Regions from separate parts of the Streptomyces sp. NPDC093109 genome, predicted to be linked through region 1. Evidence: riboswitches for the same ligand, from Rfam matches in the RefSeq annotation. Region 1 holds a riboswitch; each other region holds the start of a gene.
What was found. A riboswitch is a leader RNA that binds a small molecule or an ion and turns the genes downstream of it on or off. The one in region 1 is predicted to bind S-adenosylmethionine.

Region 1 (4,484 bases):
AGAATGGCCCCCTCCGCTTCGCTTGCGGAGGGGGCCATTCCAGTAATCCGGAGCGCATCGCATGTGCGTGCGATGCACGTGCGATGCGCGTGCGATGCGCGTACGCGGCGGTCAGCCGCCGGCGACCGCCGGGATGATCGAGATGCCGGCGCCCGCGGGCGTCGCGGTCTCCAGGCCCTGCTCGAAGCGGACGTCGTCGTCGTTCACGTACACGTTCACGAAGCGGCGCAGCTTGCCCTGGTCGTCCAGGACGCGCGCGGCGATGCCGGGGTGGTTGGCCTCCAGGGACTGGATGACCTCGGCGAGGGTCGCGCCCTCCGCCGGGACCTCGGCCTCACCACCGGTGTACGTGCGGAGGATGGTGGGGATGCGGACCTTGACGCTCATGGTGGTGCCCTTTCTGCGGAGTACGGGGTCGCTGCTGAACGAGTGGGGGTCAGCTCGCGCCGTCGGAGGCTTCACCGGAAGCGTCACCGGAAGCGCCGTCGCTCCCGACCGCCGCCAGCCCGGCCGCCCGGAACGCGTCGAGACTCGGCCTGATCGTCGCCGTCGGCCCGGTCGTGGGCGCCACGGCGTCCAGCGTCTTGAGGCCGTCACCGGTGTTCAGGACCACGGTGGTGAGCGTCGGGTCCAGCAGCCCCGCCTCGATGAGCTTCTTCGTCACGCCGACGGTCACCCCGCCCGCGGTCTCCGCGAAGATCCCCTCCGTACGGGCGAGCAGCTTGATCGCGTCGACGATCTGCTCGTCGTTGACGTCCTCGACGGCACCGCCGGTGCGCCGGGCGATGTCCAGGACGTACGGGCCGTCCGCCGGGTTGCCGATCGCCAGCGACTTGGCGATGGTGTCCGGCTTCTGCGGCCGTACGACGTCGTGGCCCGCCTTGAAGGCGGTGGAGACCGGCGAGCAGCCCTCGGCCTGGGCGCCGAAGATCTTGTACGGCTTGTCCTCGACCAGGCCCAGCTTGATCAGCTCCTGAAGACCCTTGTCGATCTTCGTGAGCTGGGAGCCCGAGGCGATCGGGATGACGAGCTGGTCGGGCAGCCGCCAGCCGAGCTGCTCGCAGATCTCGTACGCGAGCGTCTTGGAGCCCTCGCCGTAGTACGGGCGCAGGTTGACGTTGACGAAGCCCCAGCCCTCACCGAGCGGGTCGCCGATCAGCTCGGAGCAGAAACGGTTCACGTCGTCGTAATTGCCCTCGATGCCGACCAGCTCACCGCCGTACACCGCGGCCATGACGACCTTGCCCTGCTCCAGGTCGTGCGGGATGAACACGCACGAGCGCAGCCCGGCGCGGGCGGCGGCGGCGCCGACGGCGCCCGCGAGGTTGCCCGTGGAGGAGCAGGAGAGCGTGGTGAAGCCGAAGGCGCGGGCGGCCTCGACGGCGATGGCGACGACGCGGTCCTTGAAGGAGTGCGTCGGGTTGCCGGAGTCGTCCTTGACGTGGAGCGAGCCGGTGATGCCCAGTTCACGGGCGAGATTGTCGGCCTTGACGAGCTTGGTGAAGCCGGGGTTGATGTTCGGCTTCGTGGCCACGTCGGCGGGGACCGGCAGCAGCGGTGCGTAGCGCCAGATGTTGTCGGGGCCCTCGGCGATGCGCTTCTTCAGCTCTTCGGGACTGCCGCTCGGCAGGTCGTACGCGACTTCGAGCGGCCCGAAACAGCTCGCGCAGGCGAAAATGGGTCCGAGGGCGAAACGTTCGCCGCATTCGCGGCAGGAGAGCGCGACGGCGGGACCGAAATCAACACTTCCGCTTCCGCTGCCCGTACTTCCGCTGCCCGTGTTCTTCGTCTCGTTGTCCGGGACGGTCTGCACAGCCATGATGGCGAGGCCCTTTCTCCTCATCTTCCTCGCGACGTACTTCGCCGCAAGACGGAATTGGCACCTTCCCCACCGTGACCTCGCGGTCGGCGGGAGGGTTGCCGGGACTTCAACGGGCCGTTCCCTCAGTCCCTCTGGATGAGCGCTATGACGCCGGACCCGGGGTCCGGTGCGTTTGTTTCACCTGCTGGTGTCGTTCAAGACTGTAACCGAAGGAGTGGACGGCTGAGATAGTCGTCCGCACCGCGAGATGGATCACACGGGGGTCCGCACGGGGTCCGCACGGGGTCCGCGCGGGGTCCGGACCGGATCACACGGATCAGTGGTTTACGACGCTTTACAACGCTTTACGAAGCTTTACGGATCAGCGCAGGGAGTACCGAACGTGCTGGAAGAGGTGGAACGCTGGCTGGCCAGGCGTTCCTGGTCCGCCGCCGACCGTACGCTCGACCAGCTGCTGGCGGCGAAGGCCGCCCGGGGCAGCACGGTGAGCGTCGTGCTGCCGGCGCTGAACGAGGAGGAGACGGTCGGCGAGATCGTCTCCGTGATCCGGCGCGCGCTGATGACGCGGACGGCGCCGCTGGTGGACGAGCTGGTGGTGATCGACTCCGGCTCCACGGACCGTACGGCCCGGGTGGCGGCGGCGGCCGGCGCGCGCGTCGTGCACCGGGACGCGATCCTGCCGAGGCTGCCGGCCCTGCCCGGCAAGGGCGAGGTGCTGTGGCGGTCGCTGCTGGTGACGAGCGGCGATGTCGTGTGCTTCGTGGACGCCGACCTGCGGGAGTTCTCGGCGGACTTCGTGTCCGGGACGGTCGGCCCGCTGCTCACGGACCCGGGGGTGGACTTCGTGAAGGCGATGTACGACCGGCCGCTGAGGAACGCCACGGACGCGCCCGGTACCGGGGGCGCCGGTCAGGGCACCGGCCAGAGCGCAGGCCAGGGCGGGCGGGTGACCGAGCTGGTGGCCAGGCCGCTGCTCAATCTGCACTGGCCCCGGCTGGCCGGTTTCGTCCAGCCGCTGGGCGGGGAGTACGCGGCGCGCCGCGCCCTGCTGGAGCGGCTGCCGTTCCCGGTCGGGTACGGCGTCGAGCTGGGCCTGCTGGTCGACGCGCTCCACGCGGTGGGGCTGGACGCGCTGGCGCAGGTCGACGTAGGGGTACGGCTGCACCGCCACCAGGACGACGCAGCCCTCGGCCGGATGGCGGCGGCGATCTACCGCACGGCGCAGCTGCGGCTGTCGCGGGGGCGTCCGGCGGGACAGGCGGGGCAGCTGGGGCAGCTGGTACGGCCGCGGCTGACGCAGTTCGAGCGGCGGGAGGACGGCGCGGGCGGCTTCGCGCCTCGGACGCACGCGGTGGACACGGAGGAGCGCCCGCCGATGCGCGAGATAGCCGAGTACACGGCGGGCAGGGCCGCGTAAGGCACCCGGCCGAAACGGCACCCGCCCGGTAGCGGCACCCGGCCCGTACCGGCACGGCGTACCGGCGCGGCGCAACACCCCACCCCCGATCCGATTACCTACATTCATCCCTTATGGGCATGAAACACATCTTCATCGGCATGATCGCGGACGCGGACCGCCAGCTCGCCCTCACCGGCGCGGCGGCCGAGCGCCTGTGGCTGCTCGGCGGGGTGACGCTGGCGCTCGCGGGTGCCGGGGCGGTCGCCCTGGCGGCGATGCGCGGCACCCGCGGTCCGCGCGACTGACAGGTCACACCCGCACGTCCGTACGTTTGAGCCCTCGCCACGCGGGCTAGGTTTCGGCACATGGTCTCCGAGCAGCCCAAGCAACCCGCACAGCCCGCGCAGTCCGCGCAACCCGCGCAACCCGCGCAAGTACTCGTCGCGTCCAACCGCGGCCCCGTCTCGTACACCGTGGGCGACGACGGCGCCCTGGTGGCCAAGCGGGGCGGCGGCGGGCTGGTCTCCGGGCTGTCGGCCATCGGCCCGGACGTGGACGCCGTCTGGGTGTGCGCGGCGCTCGGCGAGGGCGACCGCGAGGCCGTGCGGCGGCTGGACGGCAGGCTCGACCCGGCGGACACCGGCGGGCAGCGGGTCCGCATGATCGCCGTTCCGCCCGAGGTCTACGCGGACGCGTACAACCACATCGCGAACTCGACGCTCTGGTTCGTCCACCACCTGCTCTACCAGACCCCGCTGGAGCCGTCCTTCGGCCCGGAGTTCCGCGCCCGGTGGGCGTCGTACGAGACGTACAACCGCGCCTTCGCGCAGGCCCTGGCCGACGAGGCGGCCGAGGGCGCGGCGGTCCTCGTGCAGGACTACCACCTCGCGCTGGTGCCAGGCATGCTGCGCGCGCTCCGCCCCGACCTGCGGATCGGGCACTTCTCGCACACCCCGTGGGCGCCGGTGGACTACTTCCGGCTGCTGCCCGACGACATCGCGCGCCAGCTGCTGCGCGGCATCCTCGGCGCCGACCGCGCCGGTTTTCTGACCCGGCGCTGGGCCGACGCCTTCACCGCCTGCTGTACGGAGCTGCTGGGCGGTACGGGCAGCACCCGCATCGGCGTGCACGGCCTGGGCTCCGACGCCGACTTCCTGCGCGAGCGCTCGCACCGCCCCGACGTAGCCGACCGCATGGCCGCCCTGCGCGCCCAGATCGGCAGCGCGGACACGGGCAAGCCCCGGAAGACGATCGTCCGGGTGG
Region 2 (4,484 bases), on a different contig from region 1:
TGATCCGGGAGCAGGGCTTCGCCGTGGACCGCGAGGAGAACACGCTCGGGCTGCGCTGCTTCGGCATCGCGATCCCGTACCGCACCCCGGCGCGCGACGCGATCAGCTGCTCGGTGCCGGTGGCCAGGCTCACCCCCGGGCACGAGCAGATGATCAAGGACGCGCTCTTCGACGCCCGCGACCGGCTCACCCTCGCGACCCGCCGGCTCTGACCTTTCGCCCCTTATAACGACCTTTATGAAGACTCTCTGAGAAGCCAGGCCCCGGGGAACCCCGTCCACCGCCCGCTCGTCCCTCGCAGTGAGATGAACAAGACGATCAGGCACACGGCGGTCATCTGCCTGCTGATGGTCCTCGCGCTGATGCTGCGGGCGACCTGGGTGCAGGCGTACGAGGCGAAGGCGCTCGCGGACAACCCGGACAACCGGCGGACCGCCATCGCCCAGTACGCGCACCCGCAGGGCGACATCATCGTGGCCGGCTCGCCGGTCACGGGTTCCCGGCGGACGGACAGTGGCGATCTCGCCTACGAGCGGACGTACACCGACGGCGCGCTGTACGCGCCCGTCACCGGCTACAGCTCGCAGGCGTACGGCTCCACCCAGCTGGAGGGCATCTTCGCGGACGTGCTCGACGGGACGAACAGCGCGCTCAAGAACCCGGTCGACGCGCTCACCGGCAAGCAGACCAAGCCCGGCGACGTCCTCACCACGATCGACCCGGCGGTCCAGAAGGCGGGCTACGCGGCGCTCGGCGACAAGAAGGGCGCGGCCGTCGCGATCGACCCCAAGACCGGCCGGATCCTCGCGGTGGTCTCCACCCCGTCGTACGACCCGACGGAGATCAGCGGGACGTCGGACGGCGCCGCCTGGAAGAAGCTGACGACCGGCGCGGACAAGCCGATGGTCAACCGCGCGCTGCGGCAGCCGCTGCCGCCCGGCTCGACGTTCAAGCTGGTCGTCGCGGCGGCGGCGCTGGAGGACGGGCTGTACGGCTCGGTCGACGAGAAGACCGACAGCCCGGACCCGTACACCCTGCCGAACACGCGGACCGTGCTGGAGAACGAGAGCGCCTCGGCGCCGTGCGAGAACGCCACGATCCGCACCGCCCTGCGGTACTCCTGCAACACCGTCTTCGCGAAGATGGCGGTGCGGTTGGGACAGACGAAGGTCCGGGCCATGGCCGAGAAGTTCGGGTTCAACGACTCCGCGCAGGACGTGCCGGTGCGCGCGGCGGCGAGCGTGTACCCCTCCGGCATGGACGAGGCGCAGACGGGACTGTCGGGAATCGGCCAGTTCGATGTGACGGCCACCCCGCTCCAGATGGCGATGGTCTCGGCCTCGCTGGCCAACGACGGGCTGATGGCCGCGCCGCACATGGTGTCCAAGGTGGTGGACGGCAGCGGCGGCACGGTGCGCTCGTACAAGGACAGCGACACCACCCGCATCGTCTCCTCCTCGACGGCCGAGCAGCTGCGCAGCGCGATGGTGACGGTCGTGGAGGACGGTACGGGGACGAACGCCAAGGTCAGCGGCGCGGAGGTGGGCGGCAAGACCGGCACGGCCCAGCACGGCGTGGACAACGACGGGACGCCGTACGCCTGGTTCACCTCGTACGCGAAGGACGCGTCGAGCGGCAAGGAGGTGGCGGTCGCGGTCGTCGTCGAGGACTCGGGCGCGGCGCGCTCGGAGGTCAGCGGCAACGGTCTGGCCGCGCCGATCGCGCAGAAGATGATGGCGGCGGCGGTGCGGTAGCGATCCGTACAGCGGCGCCACAGAGGCACCCACAACGGCCCCCGCAGCGGCGCCGTGCGATGACCTGGACCACTCTCGTTGTGATCCAGGTCATCTTTGGTTTGGCTTAAATGAATGTTACTTTTTCGACGTCACGAGTCTCAGCGACAAGCCCCGGCTTGCTGAGCGGCAACCCTCCTTCTGCGGTGGGGTGCCCCGGGTGATGACACGGCTCCACGCGCACACCGATGTGCCGGGAGCAAGCGCGGACCTGTCGGTCAGGTCCTGGACCTGTGACGGGAGTACGGAATGACATCGCGATCAGTGCGCGCCACGCGCCGCGTCGGCACGCTCGCGTCCCTCGTGCTTCCCGCTCCGGCCCGGCGCCGGCAAGACCCACGGCACTCGCCACGCACGGCACTCGCCGCATTCACTCACCGCACTGAGGAGCTCTCCCTCATGAGATCTGTCCTGCCCCGCCCCGCCCGCGCCCGCAGGCGCGGCTATCTGCTGGCGCTCGCCTCGGCCGGCACCGTCACCGCGCTCACCCTGACCGGCTGTGGCAGCGTCGACACGGGCGGCGGCTCGGGCTCCTCCGGCAGCGGCTCGGGCGACGGCAAGGGCGAGTCGATCACCGTCACCGCCTTCGCCGGCGCGTGGGGCGAGCTGTTCAAGTCGTCCTTCGTCGAGCCGTTCGAGAAGGACACCGGCATCAAGGTGAACCTGGTGTACGGCGCCGACTCCGACTGGGTCACCAAGCTGCGCGCGGCGGGCGGCAAGAACGCGCCGTTCGACGTTCTCGCCCTCACCCCCGGCTCGCTGCACCAGGCCGTCGGCGGCAATCTCCTCGAACCGCTGAAGACCGCCGACCTCAGCCACTGGAAGCAGCTCGACCCGGTGCTGACCGAGCGGTCGACGATCGACGGGGCGTCGTACGGCGTGCCGCTGACCACCGGCTCCAACGGGCTGCTCTACCGCACCGACAAGATCAAGCAGGCGCCCAAGGACTGGACCGACATCTTCGACAAGAAGTACTGCGGTCATGTCGCGCTGCCCCCGCTCACCTACAACGCCGGTCTTGAGTTCTTCTCCGCGCTCGTGTCCCAGGACGGCGGCAAGCTCTCCAACCCCGCCGACGTCGACAAGGGCTTCAAGAAGCTCGCCGAGCTGAAGGGCTGCGTCTCGGCCTACCCGGCGGACGCCGGCAGCGTCGCCACCGTCCTCCAGAACGGCGACGCCTGGATCGTCCCGTTCTGGGACGGCCGCGCCTTCGCCATGGAGAAGGAGGGCCAGCCGATCGGCTTCACCTACCCCTCCTCGGGCGCGGTCGGCGCGCTGACCTCGTACTACGTGCCCAAGGGCTCGAAGCACACGGCCGCCGCGTACAAGTTCCTGAACTACCTGAGCGCCGCGAAGTACCAGAAGCCGTTCGCCCAGGGCACGTTCTACGGCGCGGGCAACGACACCATCGACTACGACGCCGCCTTCAAGGCCAAGGTGAAGTACGGCGAGGACGTCTACAAGAAGTTCACCTGGGTCGACTACAAGACCGCCACCCCCAAGCTCAACGAGTGGCAGCAGCGCTGGAACCAGATCTTCAAGTAGATCGGCAGACAGAGCAGCAGACAGACCCGAGGACCTGATGTGACCAGCTCACCGCAGAAGCAGAACACGCACACCCCGCACATCGAGATCGACGGCCTCGCCTCCGGGTACGAGGGCCAGCGGGTGCTCGACGTCGACCGGCTCTCCATCCGGCGCGGCGAGTTCCTGTCCGTCCTCGGCCCCAGCGGCTGCGGCAAGACGACCCTGCTGAACAGCCTGGCCGGGTTCGTCCGCCCCACCGCGGGCCGGATCACGATCGACGGGGTGGACCTGACCGATGTCCCGACCCACCGCCGGGGCCTCGGTCTGGTCTTCCAGAACTACGCGCTCTTTCCGCACATGACCGTCGCGGACAACGTCGCGTACGGGCTGAAGGTGCGCCGGGTGGAGCGCGCCGAGCGGACCGAGCGGGTCACCGAGGCGCTGCGCCTCGTCGGTCTTGAGCAGTACGCGGCACGCCGGCCCAAGCAGCTCTCGGGCGGCCAGCAGCAGCGGGTGGCGGTGGCCCGCGCGCTGGCCACCCGGCCGGCGGTGCTGCTGCTCGACGAGCCGCTGTCGAACCTCGACGCGAAGCTGCGCCGGGAGATGCGGGTGGAGCTGCGGGAACTCCAACAGCGCCTGGGCATCACGATGGTCTTCGTCACGCACGACCAGGAGGAGGCGATGTCGCTGTCCGACCGGATCGCCGTACTGAACGGCGGCCGGCTCGAACAGCTCGGCACGCCCACGGAGATCTACCGGACCCCGGCGACCCGCTTCGTCGCCGAGTTCATCGGCGCGGCCAACATCCTGGACGGTACGGGCACGGCGGACGGGAAGCTCGCGGTGGGCGCGGGCGCGGCCCGGCTGGACTCCGGTCTGGCCGGGGTACGGGACGGGGAGGCGGTCACCGTCGCCGTACGGCCCGAGCGCGTCGCGGTGCTGCCGGCCGGCGCGGACGCAGACGCGAGCACGGGCTTCCCCGGCGAGAGCGCACGCCGAGGCGCCGGGATCGTCGGCTACCGGGCGTTCACGGGCGAGGCGTGGCAGACGCAGATCGTCGTCGCCGAGGGCGTCGCGGTCAACGCGCGTACGGCCGAGGAGCCGCCGGAGGTCGGTGCGTCGGTGGTCTTCGGCTGGGCCGCGTCGGACGTCATCGTGCTGGAG
Region 3 (4,484 bases), on a different contig from region 1:
GCCGCACAAGGTGCAGCGCCATCGGGTGGTGGCCGTGGGCTGCGGAACCGTCGTCATCGTGATCGTGCCGTCCTTTTCCATCGTCCTTGGTGCGGGTGCCCCGCGGCGCGACGTCGAACCGCGGATGGCATCCGGCAACCCTAAGGCCTCAGGGGCACCCCGCGGGGCGGCGAGGCGCTCTGTACCGAAGGGTCCCGGTACGCCATGCTCTGTCCGTGATCTCATGGCGGAGGCTCGCACGCGGACCCGTGGTGACCTACGGGCTGATCGGCGTCTGCGTGCTGGCCTTCCTGCTCAGCCCGGTCTCCGGGCTGCGTCCGGGGTACGGCGACGGCGACGCGCTCCGCGCCGCCCAGAGCGCCTACTTCGAACGGTGGGGCGTCATCCCCGACCAGCTGATGCGCGGCGCCTCCGCCCGTACCCTCCTCACCCCGCTCACCGCGCTCTTCGTCCACGGCGGCTGGCTGCACCTGCTCGGCAACATGCTCTTCCTGCATGTGTTCGGGGCGATGACCGAGGAGCGCATGGGCCGGGCGCACTTCCTGCTCTTCTCCCTCGGCGTCGGCTATCTCGCCCTCTTCGCGTACGCGGCGGCCAACGCCGGCTCCGCGCAGACCCTGGTGGGCGCCTCCGGCGCGATCTCGGGGGTGCTCGGCGCCTTCCTCTACCTCTTCCCGCGGGCCCGGGTCACCAGTCTCTTCCCGTTCCTGCTCTTCCTGCCGCTGCGCTTCCCCGCCTGGTCCGTGCTGATCTTCTGGTTCGCGCTCCAGTGGCTGGCCCTGCGCGGCGCGGGCGAGGGCCCCGGGGTCGCCTACCTCGCGCATCTGGTGGGGTTCGGCGCCGGCTTCTGCTACGCCTGGGTGCGTTACTGGCGTACCGATAGAGTGCACGGACAGACCGGGGCCACCGAGGGAGAACGCCAACCGTGATCACCGCGATCGTGCTCATCAAGACCAGCGTCGACCGGATCCCCGAGATCGCCGAGTCCATCGCCTCGCTCGACAGCGTCAGCGAGGTCTTCTCGGTGACCGGTACGTACGACCTGATCGCCATGGTGCGCGTACCCAAGCACGACGATCTCGCCGATGTCATCCCCGGCCGGATCAGCAAGATCCCCGGCGTCGAGGCCACCGACACCCACGTCGCGTTCCGTACGTACTCGCAGCACGACCTGGAGGCGGCCTTCGCGATCGGACTCGACGCGTAGGACCGCCTCCGGCGGGTACGTACGTACGTACGCGTTACGCGGCGGCCGTCGCGGCGCCGTTACGGTCCGGGACGCACCGGCCGTCCTCCGTGCGGTAGTTCCACCGGGCGCCGTCGCTGACCAGCTCGCGCACCGCCCGGACGAACCGCTCCACGTGCTCGTCCGGCGTCCCCGCGCCGAAGCTCACCCGGATCGCGTTGAGCGAGCGCTCGCCCGGCTCCGCCTCCGGCGCGCCGCACTCCCCCGGGTCCTGCGGGTCGCTGCCCAGCAGCGTCCGCACCAGCGGGTGCGCGCAGAACAGCCCGTCCCGTACCCCGATGCCGTACTCCGCCGAGAGCGCGGCGGCGAAGTGCGAGCTGTTCCACCCCTCGACGACGAACGACAGCACCCCGACCCGCGGCGCGTCGTCCCCGAAGAGGGAGAGCACCTTCACCTCGGGCACCTCGGCGAGCCCCGCCCGCACCCGCGCCACCAGCGCCTGCTCGCGCGCCGACAGCGCGTCGAAGCCGGCCTCCGTCAGCGCCTTGCAGGCCGAGGCGATCGCGTACACCCCGATGACGTTCGGCGAACCGGCCTCGTGGCGCGCCGCCGTGGTGTGCCAGTCGACGTCCACGCCGCCGTCGGCCCGGCGCGCGACCTTGCGGCTGGCGCCGCCGCCCGCGAGATACGGCTCGGCGTCCCGCAGCCAGTCGGCGCGGCCCGCGAGGACCCCGGAGCCGAACGGCGCGTACAGCTTGTGCCCGGAGAAGGCGATCCAGTCGACATCCAGCTCGGCGATGTCCACCGCGTGGTGCGGTACGAGCTGAGCGGCGTCCAGCACGATCCGGGCGCCGTGCGCGTGGGCGGCGGCGGCCAGCTCCCGCACGGGCCACAGCTCGCCCGTCACATTGGACGCGCCCGTGACACAGACCAGCGCCGGCCCCTTCGGGTCGCGCGAGGCGAGCGCGCGCTCCAGGGTGGCGACGGCCTCGGCCGGGGTACGGGGAGCGTTCAGGTAGGTCACCAGGGCGTCCCGCCACGGCAGCAGCGAGGCGTGGTGCTCCGTCTCGAAGACGAACACCTGGCAGCCGTCGGGGACCACGGCGGCCAGCAGATTCAGCGAGTCGGTGGTCGAGCGGGTGAAGACGACCTGGTCGTCCGGGCGGCAGCCGAGGAACTCCGCGACCGTGCGGCGGCTGTTCTCGAAGAGGTCCGTGGACAGCTGCGAGAGATAGCCGGCGCCCCGGTGGACGCTGCCGTAGTACGGGGCGTACGCGGCGACGTCGTCCCACACGCGCTGGAGCGCCGGGGCGCTGGCCGCGTAGTCCAGGGCCGCGTAGCCGACCTCGCCACCGGTGACGAGCGGCACGGTCACGTCCCGCCCCAGCACCGGGAGCGGCGCGCCACAGGCGGGGTCGTCGGAGGGGGGCGCGGAGCCGGCGGTGGCAGTGGCGGTGGCGTTCGGGTATGCGGACATGGCGGTATCTCCCGGCAGGACAAGGCGGAATGGCGGCTTCAGGAACCCGCGGGCGGGCATGGCGGAGCCATGACGTTGGCGCGGGGAATGCCTCGACACACGGAGATCACCGTGCGGAGGTGTGGTGAAGAGGGGGCGTAACAGCCCTAACGCATTCGCTTGCTCACGAGACTGCTCCCTTGAGGACCAGGACCCCAAAGGCACAAGGGGTCCGCGCTTGCCGTAGACCTCGCTGCCTACGGCCTGGTCTTCACCCGGGGCACCCCGCCACGGACGGAGGGTTGCCGGACAGCGAGCCGGGGCCTAAATCGCTGTCACTCATGACCTTGGGCGAAAGTATGGCACAGCGTGCCGGACCGCCCAACAGCTGTCCGCGATACGGGACGGAAAAGCCACCCCCGTCCCGTAACGCCTCACCTCACCCTGCCGTCAGGCGTTGCTCGCGCTCACCCAGCGGGCCAGCGAGCGCGCCGCCGCGCCCGAGTCGATGGACTCCGCCGCGCGGGCGATGCCCGCCGCCAGCTGGAGTTCCAGCGCGTCGTCGGTCGGGTCCAGGGCCACCAGCGCCGCCGCCGCGTTGAGCAGGACGGCGTCCCGTACGGGCCCGGTCTCGCCGGCCAGCAGCCGGCGGGCGACATCCGCGTTGTACGACGCGTCCGCGCCGCGCAGCGCCTCGACCGGGACGAGGGACAGCCCGACGTCGCGCGGGTCGAAGGCCTGCTCGGTGACCTTGCCGTCCCGGACGACCCAGACCCGGGAGGTGGCCGTGGTGGTCAGCTCGTCGAGTCCGTCGTCGCCCCGGAAGACCAGCGCGGACGAGCCCCGCTCGGCCAGCACCCCGGCGACGATCGGCGCCATCCGGGCATCGGCGACACCGGTCGCCTGGGACCGTACCCGGGCGGGATTGGTCAGCGGGCCAAGGAAGTTGAAGACCGTACGGATGCCCAGCTCGCCGCGCGCGGCCCCCACATGGCGCAGGGCGGGGTGGAACTTCACCGCGAAGCAGAAGGTGATGCCCGCCTCCTCGGCGACCTCGGCCACCCGCTCCGGGGTCAGCTCCAGATTGACGCCGAGCTTCGCCAGTACGTCGGAGGCCCCGCTCGCCGAGGACGCGGCGCGGCTGCCGTGCTTGACGACCTTCGCGCCGGTGCCCGCGACGACGATCGAGGACATGGTGGAGATATTGACGGTCTTGGCGCCGTCGCCGCCGGTGCCGACGACATCGACGGTCCGGCCGGGAACCTCTATCAGCCGGGCGTGCCCGTACATCGCCCGGACCAGACCGCTGATCTCCTCGACGGTCTCGCCCTTGGCCCGCAGCGCCACCGCGAACCCGGCGATCTGCGCGTCGGTGGCCTCGCCGCTCATCATCCGGTCCATCGCCCAGGCGGTCGCGCCGGCGCTCAGATCGGCACCGTCCAGCAGGGCGTTCAGCACACCCGGCCAGGTGCGGTCCGCCACGGGGTCGCCTCCGACGGGGGTAACAGCGCTCATCGCTCGCTCCTGGTCTCCGGGACGGGTACGCGGGCCCGCGAGGACCCGGGGCCAGCCTATCGGCGTACGCCCGGCACGTAAGACGCCTGCCCGCACTCCGGACGGAGATCAAGCGGACGCGTACCGGAAACGCCGAGGGCCCCGGCCGGTTCCCTCGCGGGAGACCGGGCCGGGGCCCTCGGTGGTGGCGACCTCGGTGAGGCCGGGTGGGATCAGTGGTGGCCGTGGCCGCTCTGGATCTCCTGGAACTCCTCGGCGGTGGGCTTGGGCAGCTGGTTCCCCTCGCCGTAGAAGCCCTTGCTGAGCTTGACCCGGACCTTCTCGACG

Region 2: it holds a riboswitch for S-adenosylmethionine, as region 1 does, so the genes downstream of both, AB0389_RS32410 (ABC transporter substrate-binding protein) here and thrC (threonine synthase) in region 1, are expected to answer to the same signal.
Region 3: it holds a riboswitch for S-adenosylmethionine, as region 1 does, so the genes downstream of both, AB0389_RS17575 (aminotransferase class V-fold PLP-dependent enzyme) here and thrC (threonine synthase) in region 1, are expected to answer to the same signal.

What each region holds. Positions count from the first base shown of each region.
Region 1 is NZ_JBFBEZ010000028.1:94,326-98,809, reverse strand. It holds gene AB0389_RS25580 (ubiquitin-like small modifier protein 1) at 112-387, opposite strand; gene thrC (threonine synthase) at 437-1,819, opposite strand; SAM riboswitch class I at 1,837-1,964, opposite strand; gene AB0389_RS25570 (glucosyl-3-phosphoglycerate synthase) at 2,205-3,239, shown strand; gene AB0389_RS25565 (hypothetical protein) at 3,359-3,526, shown strand; gene AB0389_RS25560 (trehalose-6-phosphate synthase) at 3,587-4,484, shown strand, end outside.
Region 2 is NZ_JBFBEZ010000049.1:10,556-15,039, forward strand. It holds gene AB0389_RS32400 (IclR family transcriptional regulator) at 1-212, shown strand, start outside; gene AB0389_RS32405 (penicillin-binding transpeptidase domain-containing protein) at 306-1,754, shown strand; SAM riboswitch class IV at 1,884-2,005, shown strand; gene AB0389_RS32410 (ABC transporter substrate-binding protein) at 2,193-3,338, shown strand; gene AB0389_RS32415 (ABC transporter ATP-binding protein) at 3,378-4,484, shown strand, end outside.
Region 3 is NZ_JBFBEZ010000016.1:83,768-88,251, reverse strand. It holds gene AB0389_RS17590 (hypothetical protein) at 1-57, opposite strand, end outside; gene AB0389_RS17585 (rhomboid family intramembrane serine protease) at 216-929, shown strand; gene AB0389_RS17580 (Lrp/AsnC ligand binding domain-containing protein) at 926-1,207, shown strand; gene AB0389_RS17575 (aminotransferase class V-fold PLP-dependent enzyme) at 1,242-2,663, opposite strand; SAM riboswitch class IV at 2,872-2,989, opposite strand; gene trpD (anthranilate phosphoribosyltransferase) at 3,093-4,157, opposite strand; gene AB0389_RS17565 (ubiquinol-cytochrome c reductase cytochrome b subunit) at 4,370-4,484, opposite strand, start outside.